Regions from separate parts of the Aestuariirhabdus litorea genome, predicted to be linked through region 1. Evidence: predicted binding sites of a transcription regulator. Region 1 holds the regulator's gene; each other region holds the start of a gene.

Region 1 (3,257 bases):
ATATCGCAGCGACAAAGGGTGGGTAGCCATTTCGCTCATGGCGAAGTTGCTGTTGTGCAATCGAGATATATACGGTCAAAGTACCCCCTTGTGTGAGTGCTAGGGTACTGAAAAAGCTGCGCCAGTAAAACCGGGCTTTGAGCTAGTGTCGAAGCCCTGATGCGAGAAAGGGAACCATTCGATAAAGAATGGTAGCCACCGAGGGTTTCTCATTATAGTCACGCTCGGAGATCGCCTGCATGGCACTGAAGCCAGACATGGTAAACGCAAGGCTTCCCAGCATAAAGTTAACGCGCCAGTAGAGCTCGGCAGGGGTAAGGTTCGGGGTGGAGGCGGTTAGCAGCCTCATGTAGCGATTGAACACGCCCGAATAGGTTTCACGCATATAACGGCGCAGATGCCCTTGTGACTGGGAGAAAGCCAAGCCCAGTAGCCGCATAAAGACGGACAGATCGTTTTCGGAACGAGACTCTACCCGCAGCAGGGTATCGACCAGTAGCTTCAGGTGCTCCTCAACATTAGCGGAATCCAGGCTGCCCTGCTGCTCAACCCGCTCAAGCTCGGCATCCAGCAAAGCACAGAAGGGGTCCAGAAAACGGGCGAAGACCGCTTGAATGAGCGCCTTTTTAGAGCCGAAATGGTAATTGACTGCAGCCAGGTTGACTCCTGCCTGACCGGTTATGGTTCGAAGGGATGTTTCGGAAAAACCTTTTTCTGCGAACAGCTGCTCTGCTGCATCCAAGATTCGAACTACGGTTTTGGATTGAGCCATCGTTGTTATTCTTGCATCTATGTTTGTGTACGGTCGTTTCAAACATACGTTTGCATTCCCGCAATGTCAATCATTACAGGACCTTAGCGCCCCAAAACCAGAAGCGTGCAGTGTGTGCGTTTGCGACAGGGGATAAACTGTATATAATGACAGTTACTGTATAAATTCACAGAAAGGTAGGTCCATGCAAAAACTGACGGCACGACAGGCTGAGATTCTGGCATTCATCAAGTCCTACCTGGAGGATAGCGGTTTCCCCCCTACCCGAGCAGAGATCGCGAAAGAGCTGGGTTTCAAGTCACCCAATGCCGCCGAAGAGCACCTCAAAGCCCTGGCGCGCAAACAGGCCATTGAAATTATACCGGGAGCCTCCCGCGGTATTCGAATCCCGGACACCCGTGAGCAGGAGGGGTTACCTATTGTGGGCCAGGTGGCCGCCGGAAGCCCTATTCTGGCCATCGAACATATCGAGGAGCACTGCCCGGTTAAGCCCGACTTCTTCAGCCCCAGCGCGGATTACCTGCTGCGGGTGCGGGGTGAAAGCATGCGAGATATTGGCATCATGGATGGCGACCTGCTCGCCGTTCACAAAACCCAGAACGTTCGAAACGGGCAGATTGTGGTTGCCCGGGTAGAGGATGAGGTGACGGTAAAGCGGTTCCACAAAACCCGGAACCGGGTCACCCTGTTCCCGGAAAACGAAGAGTTTGCACCGATCGAGATCGACCTGTCCCAGGATCACTTCGAGATTGAGGGGTTAAGTGTTGGTGTGATCCGGCGTTAGCCGCAGATCGTCATAGAGAAAAGAGATAAGGTCCCTGATGGTTTAGCGCCACCAGGGTCAAGGGGCTCAATAGGCCATCAATGGACGGTACGGGGGGCTTCCATTGCAGAGGGATTTTCTGCCATGCTTCCGACTACCGCAATGCCAGCATTGATCATCGCCTTGGCCACTTCGACATGCCCCTCTTGCAGGAACAGCTTGGCCTCCTCGGAGAAGTCAATCGTCACCAGCGGCTCTTCATCGTCGGAGCGCTGAAGTACGATCTCACCGGTGGGGAGTTCAACAATTTCCAAATAAGATGCGGGCATGATCACGACTCTCGCTTGAGTGGACGACTAGTCTATCACTTTCCGCCCCTCACCACTACAGCGCCACTACCAGTGTGCCGAGGATTCCCTCAAGCGAGCTGCCAGCTGGCTGAGGTGGCGATGCCAGTCACGGCACTGTTCCGCATCCAGACCTCCACCGACCGCGATAGTGAGAGCACCACTGGCCGTATCCTCGTAGCGGACACGGGCATGAAGCATCTGGGATAGCCAACCCCGGGGGGCTTGTGCCAGAGACAGCAGCTCCATCAGCTCTGGACTGGTTTGACCTTGCGCGGCCAGCTCAGCGCATACCTGTTCAAGTTGTGCGCACTCCCCCCGATACCCGCAGCCCGCTGCCAGTTCTGCGCAGAGGGCGTTAAAGGCCCTGTTTAGCAGACACAAAAGCGCTTCAGCAAAGGCATTACCGAGCGGGGACCCCGACTTCAAATCAAGCGATGACCACTGCTCCAGCATCAGCCACACCTGATGCAGCGAGCGGTTGGTCACCTTGGTGGAATCACTCACGATTTACTTTTCCGCGGAGCGCCCTCTTCGACCCACACCCCGCCTTTAAAGGTCGCACGCCAGCCGGATGCCCTGCCCTTGACCTCGCTCATGACATATTGCTCCTTGGTTTTTCGGCTGTAACGGATAATGGCCGGGTTGCCATCGGGGTCTTGCCGCGGAGCATCGAGCAGGAAATGGTATTTCGGATCAAGTTCAGCCTGGTGCGGGAGCAGCTCAGCCACCAGGGGGGCGCGAGTTTCCCGGTTTTTAGGGAACTGGCTGGCTGCCAGAAACAGGCCCGCGGCCCCATCACGCAATACATAGGTATCCTCGACCTTTTCGCAGGCCAGCTCAGGCATGGGTATCGGGTCCATTTTGGGCGGAGCCGCTTCACCGCTGCGCAATAGCTTGCGGGTGTTCTTGCACTCCGGTCCGGTGCAGCCAAAATACTTGCCGAAACGCCCGGTCTTCAATTCCATTTGGGCGCCGCACTTATCGCACTCAAGGACTGGCCCTTCGTATCCCTTTATCTTGTACTGCCCCTGCTCGACCTCATAACCCGCACAGTCAGGGTTATTTCCACAGACGTGAAGCTTCCGGCTCTCATCAATCAGGTAGCTTTCCATTGCGGTACCGCACAGGGTACAGCGGTGCTTTGCACGCAACGCTTTAACCTCAGCCTCGTCGTCGTCAAGGGCGATGACCTCTTCTCCGGGGATCAGGTTAACCGTATTTTTGCAGCGCTCCTTGGGAGGCAATGCGTATCCCGAACAGCCCAAAAAGACCCCCGTGCTCGCGGTCCTGATCTGCATGGGACGGCCGCAGTCACTGCAGGGAATATCGGTCGGCGTGGGCTGGTTTGAGCGCATTCCCTGGTCGCTATTCT
Region 2 (3,257 bases), 600 kb from region 1:
GTTTGAAGAGGATGGTAACGGCGGCCTGACCTCCCTGCATCACCCCTTCACCGCTCCCTCCTGCACACCGGAGGAGTTGGCGCAGAACCCTGAGAAGGCGCTCTCCCGTGCCTATGACATGGTGCTCAACGGTTGCGAGCTGGGCGGAGGCTCGATTCGTATCCACGACCAGGCGATGCAGAAAACGGTCTTCAAGGTGCTGGGTATCGAGGATGAAGAGGCCCGTGAGAAGTTCGGTTTCCTGTTGGATGCGCTGCAGTTTGGTTGCCCTCCCCATGGCGGCCTGGCCTTTGGTCTCGACCGTTTGGTGATGCTGATGACCGGTGCGCAATCGATTCGGGAGGTGATCGCCTTCCCTAAGACCCAGAGCGCGGCCTGTGTTATGACCGAAGCGCCGGGCACCGTCAGCTCCGCCCAGCTGCGTGAGCTGCACATCCGTTTACGCCAGGTTGAGGGGAAAGCCGAGTAAAGCGGCCGGTTGTACCTGTTTGTGCCGCCCTGATGGGCGGCTTTGTTTTGATAAGCCCCGCTGCGACGGGGACGTTGGGAGGAGCCGATGGCGGGTCATAGTAAATGGGCCAATATCAAGCACCGCAAGGCCGCGCAAGATGCCAAGCGCGGCAAGATTTTTACCAAGGTCATTCGCGAGCTGACCGTGGCGGCCAAGCAGGGCGGCCCGCTGCCGGAGGATAACCCGCGCCTGCGTGCGGTGATCGATAAGGCGCTGGCGGCCAACATGACCCGCGACACCATCGACCGTGCCATTGCCCGTGGTGCCGGAGCCCAGGACGCCGACAACGTCGAGGAGCTGGTGTACGAGGGCTATGGTAGCGCCGGGGTGGCGGTGTTGGTGGAGGTGATGACCGACAACCGCAACCGCACCGTGGCTGAGGTTCGTCATGCCTTTTCGCGTCGGGGCGGCAATCTGGGTACCGATGGGTCCGTGGCCTACCTCTTTTCCCGTAAGGGACAGATCTTTTTTGAGCCGGGTGCTGACGAAGAGTCAGTGATGGAGGTTGCGCTTGAGGCCGGGGCCGAGGATGTGATCGCCCACGATGACGGCTCCCTTGAGGTGATTACCGAGTGGACCCAGTTTGGCCAGGTCAAGGATGCGCTGGACGCTGCCGGCCTTACGCCCGCCGGGGGTGAGGTGGCCATGGTCGCTTCAACCACCGTGCCCCTTGACGCTGACGGGGCGCAGAAGGTGATGGGGCTGGTTGAGGCCCTGGAAGACCTGGATGATGTGCAGAACGTCTACACCAATGCCGAGATTCCCGATGAGGTGATGGCAGAGCTGGAGTAAAGGCTTCGGGTTGGAATAGTAAAGAGCGCTTCGGCGCTCTTTTTTTATGGTCAGGATGTACGGTATGGCGCGGGGCCATGGATGGCCAGGAGCGGCGCATGGTCGGGACGAACGTGCCTGTTGCCGGGCTCCTGCACGCTAGGCATGACGTCCCTGTCAGTCGTGTGCCGCGGGATCGAGGAGGTCGCAGGTCGGGCTTTAGCCCGACCCGGGTGTGCCGGTTTACAGGTAGAGATTTACACCCAGCACTAGCATAAAGAGTACTGATGTAATCAGCAGGATTTTGATCATGGTTGCCAGGCGTTCGCTCATGGAGGGGCCATTGATGGGGACTCTGGGCAGGATAGGGTCAAACAGGAGCCCATAACAGAGCTGTTTTGTAACGGCTGATAACGATCGGTTACCGGGTGGGTGAGAGGCTGGAGCGGGCAAGCGGCTTCCACAATCTAGTGTATATGTGTACAGTATGCGCTATCAATGGTGGGCGAGGTAAGGGAGCAAATGGCGCTGATACTGGGGATTGATCCGGGTTCCCGCATCACCGGTTATGGGGTGATCAATCAGGTGGGGGCGGTCAGCGAGTACGTGGCCAGCGGCTGCATTCGCATCAGCGGCGATGACCTGCCGAGTCGTCTGCATCAGGTCTTTGTAGGGATCAACCAGGTGATCGAGCTCTACTGCCCCCAAAGCGTTGGCATTGAGCAGGTGTTTATGGCACGCAACGCGGACTCGGCGCTCAAACTCGGGCAGGCTCGTGGGGCCGCGATTGTGGCTGCCGTGAACCAGGGGCTCGAGGTGTCGGAGTACTCAGCGCGGCAGGTCAAGCAGTCGGTGGTGGGCAAGGGGAGCGCGGATAAAACCCAGGTGCAGCATATGGTGCAGTCGATTCTCCGGCTGGATGCGCGGCCCCAGGCCGATGCGGCTGATGCCCTGGCGGTTGCTTTGTGCCATGCCCATACCCGACAGAGCCTGGTGCGATTGGCGGGAACATCTCGGGTGCGCCGGGGGCGCATACGTTAGGCGTTTAGTATGAAGCGGTGCGCAGTGCGCAGCGCCTTGAGGGGAGTGTTTGCATGATAGGTCGATTACGCGGGATTTTGCTGGAGAAACAGCCTCCCGGCCTGCTGATTGAAATTGCGGGGGTTGGCTATGAGGTGGATGCGCCGATGAGCGTCTTCTACCGGCTGCCGGAGGTGGGGCAGGAGGTGACCCTCTATACCCACTTCGTGGTGCGCGAGGATGCACAGTTGCTCTATGGCTTTGCCGACCGTAAGGAGCGTGAGTTGTTCCGCACCCTGATTCGGGTGAATGGGGTGGGGCCAAAGCTGGCGCTGACCATATTGTCGGGTATCGAGTCCTCAACCTTTATTCGCTGTGTACATAGTAATGACAGTGCTTCCTTGGTTAAATTGCCCGGTGTGGGAAAGAAGACCGCCGAGCGCCTGATCGTCGAGATGCGCGACAAGCTCGATGGTCTCGGCGAGTCCTTTGCCGAGCTGCCGGGTATTGCGCCACTCCCTGGCCCCACCGCTGAAGCGGGTGGTGTTGCCGATGCCGTCAGCGCCCTGGTTTCACTGGGCTACAAGCCCGCAGAAGCGAGCCGCGCGGTTGCGCGGGTGGAGGAGGAGGGGCTCTCCAGTGAGGAGTTGATTCGCCGTGCCCTGAAAGGGATGCTGTAACCCCCGGCCTCGGTACATACACTGCCCCATCTCACTGCAGCCCCGAACGGGTGCTAACAACAGGTAAGTCTTACAAATGATCGAATCGGATCGCATTGTGTCTACGGCGGGAGGGCCCTTCGAGGAGGTTCAGGATCGCGCCATTCGTCCCACCCGGTTAGCAGATTACGTGGGCCAGCCGGCGGTGCGGACGCAGATGGAGATCTTTATCAGCGCCGCAAGAAACCGTGCCGAGGCGCTGGACCATACCCTCATCTTCGGCCCGCCGGGACTGG
Region 3 (3,257 bases), 510 kb from region 1:
ACGGCTGGCTGCATCCAGAATGACACTGTCGTCGTGGTTAATGTGGGTCAGGCTGCGCAAGTGGGGCAGTGCGGTACGCTGTGTCTCCCTGGCGTAGTGGAGCAAACAGCCGGCGGCTTCCACTGCCAGCACCAGCTGCTCGCAGCCGAATCCCTGCAGATCCTTTACCTTGAACTGCTGGCAGAGGGCCTGGTGAGCCGAGTCATACTCAAAATCCCAGGGAGCCCGTTTGCGCAACCCCTTGCGGTTGTGCAGCCAGTGGGGCTGAATCAGCTCGTCGCATACCAGTAGCTCGGCCGGGTCCAGTCGCTGGAGTTCGGCCTGGACCGCCTCTTCGCTGTGCAGCTCGGTCACCTGAAAGCGGCCGCTGCTGATATCAAGCACCGCCAACCCGAAGCGGTTATCCCGCTGCTGCAGGGCGCCCAGCAGAGTATCCTTGCGCTCCTCCATCAGGGCCTCGTCGGTGACGGTCCCCGGCGTAATGACCCGAACCACCTGACGCTCCACCGGTCCTTTGCTGGTAGCGGGGTCGCCAATCTGTTCGCAGATCGCCACCGACTCACCCAGTTTCACCAGCCTGGCCAGGTAGCCGTCGGCAGCGTGAAAAGGGATTCCTGCCATCGGAATCGGCTCCCCGGCGGACTGCCCACGGGCGGTCAGGGTAATGTCGAGCAGGGCGGCGGCACGGCGTGCGTCGTCGTAGAACAGCTCGTAAAAGTCCCCCATGCGGTAGAACACCAGCTCGTTACGGTGCTGCTGCTTGATGCGAAGGTACTGCTGCATCATAGGGGTGTGGGTTGTCTGTGCGTCTTTGACCGCTGCCATGGGGGGTGAATCTCTCCCGGCTGGAATCTGGAATTAGGGAATTAACGGGAGCTTGATTCTACGTGATAATGGCAGGACTGAGAAAGGGGCGATACCCATCGCGGGAGGAGAGTATGGATTCGTGGTCGCAACAGATGGATACCCTGGCACATCGGGTGGGGCAGGCTCTGGAGGCTTCCGGCGCTATCTTAGCGACGGCCGAATCCTGCACGGGTGGCGGAGTCGCGACCGCGATTACCGAGGTGGCTGGTAGCTCCAACTGGTTTGACGCCGGCTTTGTGACCTACTCCAATGCCGCCAAACAGCGGATGCTGGGGGTGAGCGAGCAGACCCTTGCCCATGCAGGGGCAGTCAGCGAGGCGGTGGTGATGGAGATGACCGCCGGTGCGCTTGAGCGTTCTGGCGCCACGGTCGCTGTCGCTGTCAGCGGGGTGGCTGGCCCCGGAGGGGGCAGTGCGGAGAAACCGGTGGGAACGGTGTGGGTGGCCTGGCAGCAGCGAGGGCACCCTGCCCTGGCCCGTCGCTTTCAATTTTCGGGGGGGCGCCGCTCGGTCCGTGAGCAGACGGTAGTCGCTGCCCTTGAGGGGATACTAGCCCTGATATGTCGCTAAAAGCGACAGGTGAAAATGTGGGGGCTAGGCAAGGTAAACAGACTGTGCTTTAATACTGTTCATCTATACAGTAAAATGATTTTAAAGTAATCTTTTCACCAGGGGCCGATCAATGGTCAGCTCCCAACCTGAACAGACTCCGGAACACATTTAGAGGTGCCAGTAATGGATCAGAACAAGCAAAAAGCGTTAAGTGCCGCACTCAGCCAGATTGAGCGCCAGTTTGGCAAGGGCGCGGTGATGCGCATGGGTGACCATGAGCGCGAAGCGATCCCCGCCATCTCTACCGGCTCTTTGGCCCTGGATATTGCGCTGGGTATCGGCGGCTTGCCTAAGGGCCGGATTGTCGAGATCTACGGGCCAGAATCCTCCGGTAAGACGACGCTGACACTGCAGGTGATTGCCGAGGCGCAGAAGGCAGGCGCGACCTGCGCCTTTGTCGATGCGGAGCATGCCCTCGACCCCGATTATGCCGGCAAACTGGGAGTTAATGTCGATGACCTCTACGTCTCCCAGCCCGATACCGGCGAACAGGCGTTGGAGATTACCGATATGCTGGTGCGCTCCAACGCCGTTGATGTGGTGATCGTCGACTCGGTGGCGGCCCTGACCCCAAAGGCCGAGATCGAAGGCGAGATGGGAGATCACCACGTGGGCCTGCAGGCGCGCCTGATGTCGCAGGCGCTGCGTAAGCTGACCGGCTCCATCAAGCAGGCCAACTGCCTGGTGATCTTCATCAACCAGATCCGTATGAAGATCGGGGTGATGTTCGGTAACCCGGAAACCACCACTGGCGGTAATGCGCTGAAATTCTATGCCTCCGTGCGTCTTGATATTCGCCGTACCGGCTCGGTCAAGCAGGGGGAAGAGGTGATCGGTAACGAGACCCGGGTCAAGGTGGTCAAGAACAAGGTCTCTCCCCCCTTCAAACAGGCCGAGTTCCAGATTCTTTATGGCCAGGGCATCTACCATATGGGTGAGGTGATCGACCTGGGTGTCAAGTTGGGACTGATCGACAAGGCCGGCGCCTGGTACTCCTATAATGGGGACAAGATCGGCCAGGGCAAGGCCAACGCCGCCCAGTTCCTTGAGGATAACCCGGTCATGGCGAAGGAGATTGAGGACAAGATTCGCCTGCACTTCGATATTCCCGCCAGTGGCGCTGTGGTGAGCAAGGAAGAACCCACCGAGGCCTAGGCACTCGATGTCTGAATCCGCCGATATCCGGCGCGCCGCCATGAACCTGCTGGCGCGCCGTGAGCACTCCCGCCAGGAACTGTTTGAAAAGCTGCAACGGCGCTTTTCGCAGGAGCTGGTTGACCCTGAACTCGATCGATTGGCCGATGAAAACCTGCAGAGCGATGAGCGCTTTACAGAGAGTTTTATCCGTAGCCGACTGGCCCGGTATCAGGGCCCTGCGCGCATAAGGGGTGAACTCCGCCAACGGGGGGTACAGGAAGCGCTTTACGAGCGGGTGCTGTCCGGCATCCCGGTTGACTGGTTTGCGCTATTGGCGGAGCTGAATCAGCGCAAGTTTGCTGGAGCGCCCGCCGCTAACGCGGCTGAAAAGGCGCGCCGTATCCGCTTTTTCCAGTATCGTGGATTCAGTTTTGACCAGATCAGTTCCCTGATGGATTAACTCTCACCCAGAGCCATTTGTCCTCTGTTGTATCTCCCGACTAGCGTATTTCCCCTAGGGAAACCTCGTACAGGTTGGTGGCCGGGTGATATTTGACGCTGTAGCTGGAGGGGTAGGGTCCCGGCTTGCTGTAGGCTTGGGGCCGAGGTACCGCGCTCGTGAAGTCGGGCCTGGACTGAAGG

What was found. The regulator LexA, encoded in region 1, represses DNA repair genes until DNA is damaged. The targets are predictions, from matches to a motif close to TACTGTNTANNTANACAGTA.
Region 2: a site for LexA is predicted at 1,751-1,770, ahead of ruvC (crossover junction endodeoxyribonuclease RuvC). Genes of this name have one in related genera too.
Region 3: a site for LexA is predicted at 1,490-1,509, ahead of recA (recombinase RecA). Genes of this name have one in related genera too.

Annotation. Positions count from the first base shown of each region.
Region 1 covers NZ_QWEZ01000001.1:1,305,374-1,308,630, reverse strand. Annotated here, with positions in the region: gene D0544_RS06035 (L,D-transpeptidase) at 1-79, opposite strand, end outside; gene D0544_RS06030 (TetR/AcrR family transcriptional regulator) at 143-772, opposite strand; gene lexA (transcriptional repressor LexA) at 957-1,556, shown strand; gene D0544_RS06020 (hypothetical protein) at 1,634-1,864, opposite strand; gene D0544_RS06015 (DUF6586 family protein) at 1,931-2,389, opposite strand; gene topA (type I DNA topoisomerase) at 2,386-3,257, opposite strand, start outside.
Region 2 covers NZ_QWEZ01000001.1:700,453-703,709, forward strand. Annotated here, with positions in the region: gene aspS (aspartate--tRNA ligase) at 1-469, shown strand, start outside; gene D0544_RS03355 (YebC/PmpR family DNA-binding transcriptional regulator) at 557-1,303, shown strand; gene ruvC (crossover junction endodeoxyribonuclease RuvC) at 1,805-2,323, shown strand; gene ruvA (Holliday junction branch migration protein RuvA) at 2,377-2,982, shown strand; gene ruvB (Holliday junction branch migration DNA helicase RuvB) at 3,059-3,257, shown strand, end outside.
Region 3 covers NZ_QWEZ01000001.1:1,817,271-1,820,527, reverse strand. Annotated here, with positions in the region: gene mutS (DNA mismatch repair protein MutS) at 1-825, opposite strand, end outside; gene D0544_RS08430 (CinA family protein) at 939-1,436, shown strand; gene recA (recombinase RecA) at 1,602-2,633, shown strand; gene D0544_RS08420 (regulatory protein RecX) at 2,641-3,075, shown strand; gene D0544_RS17400 (DUF5602 domain-containing protein) at 3,116-3,257, opposite strand, start outside.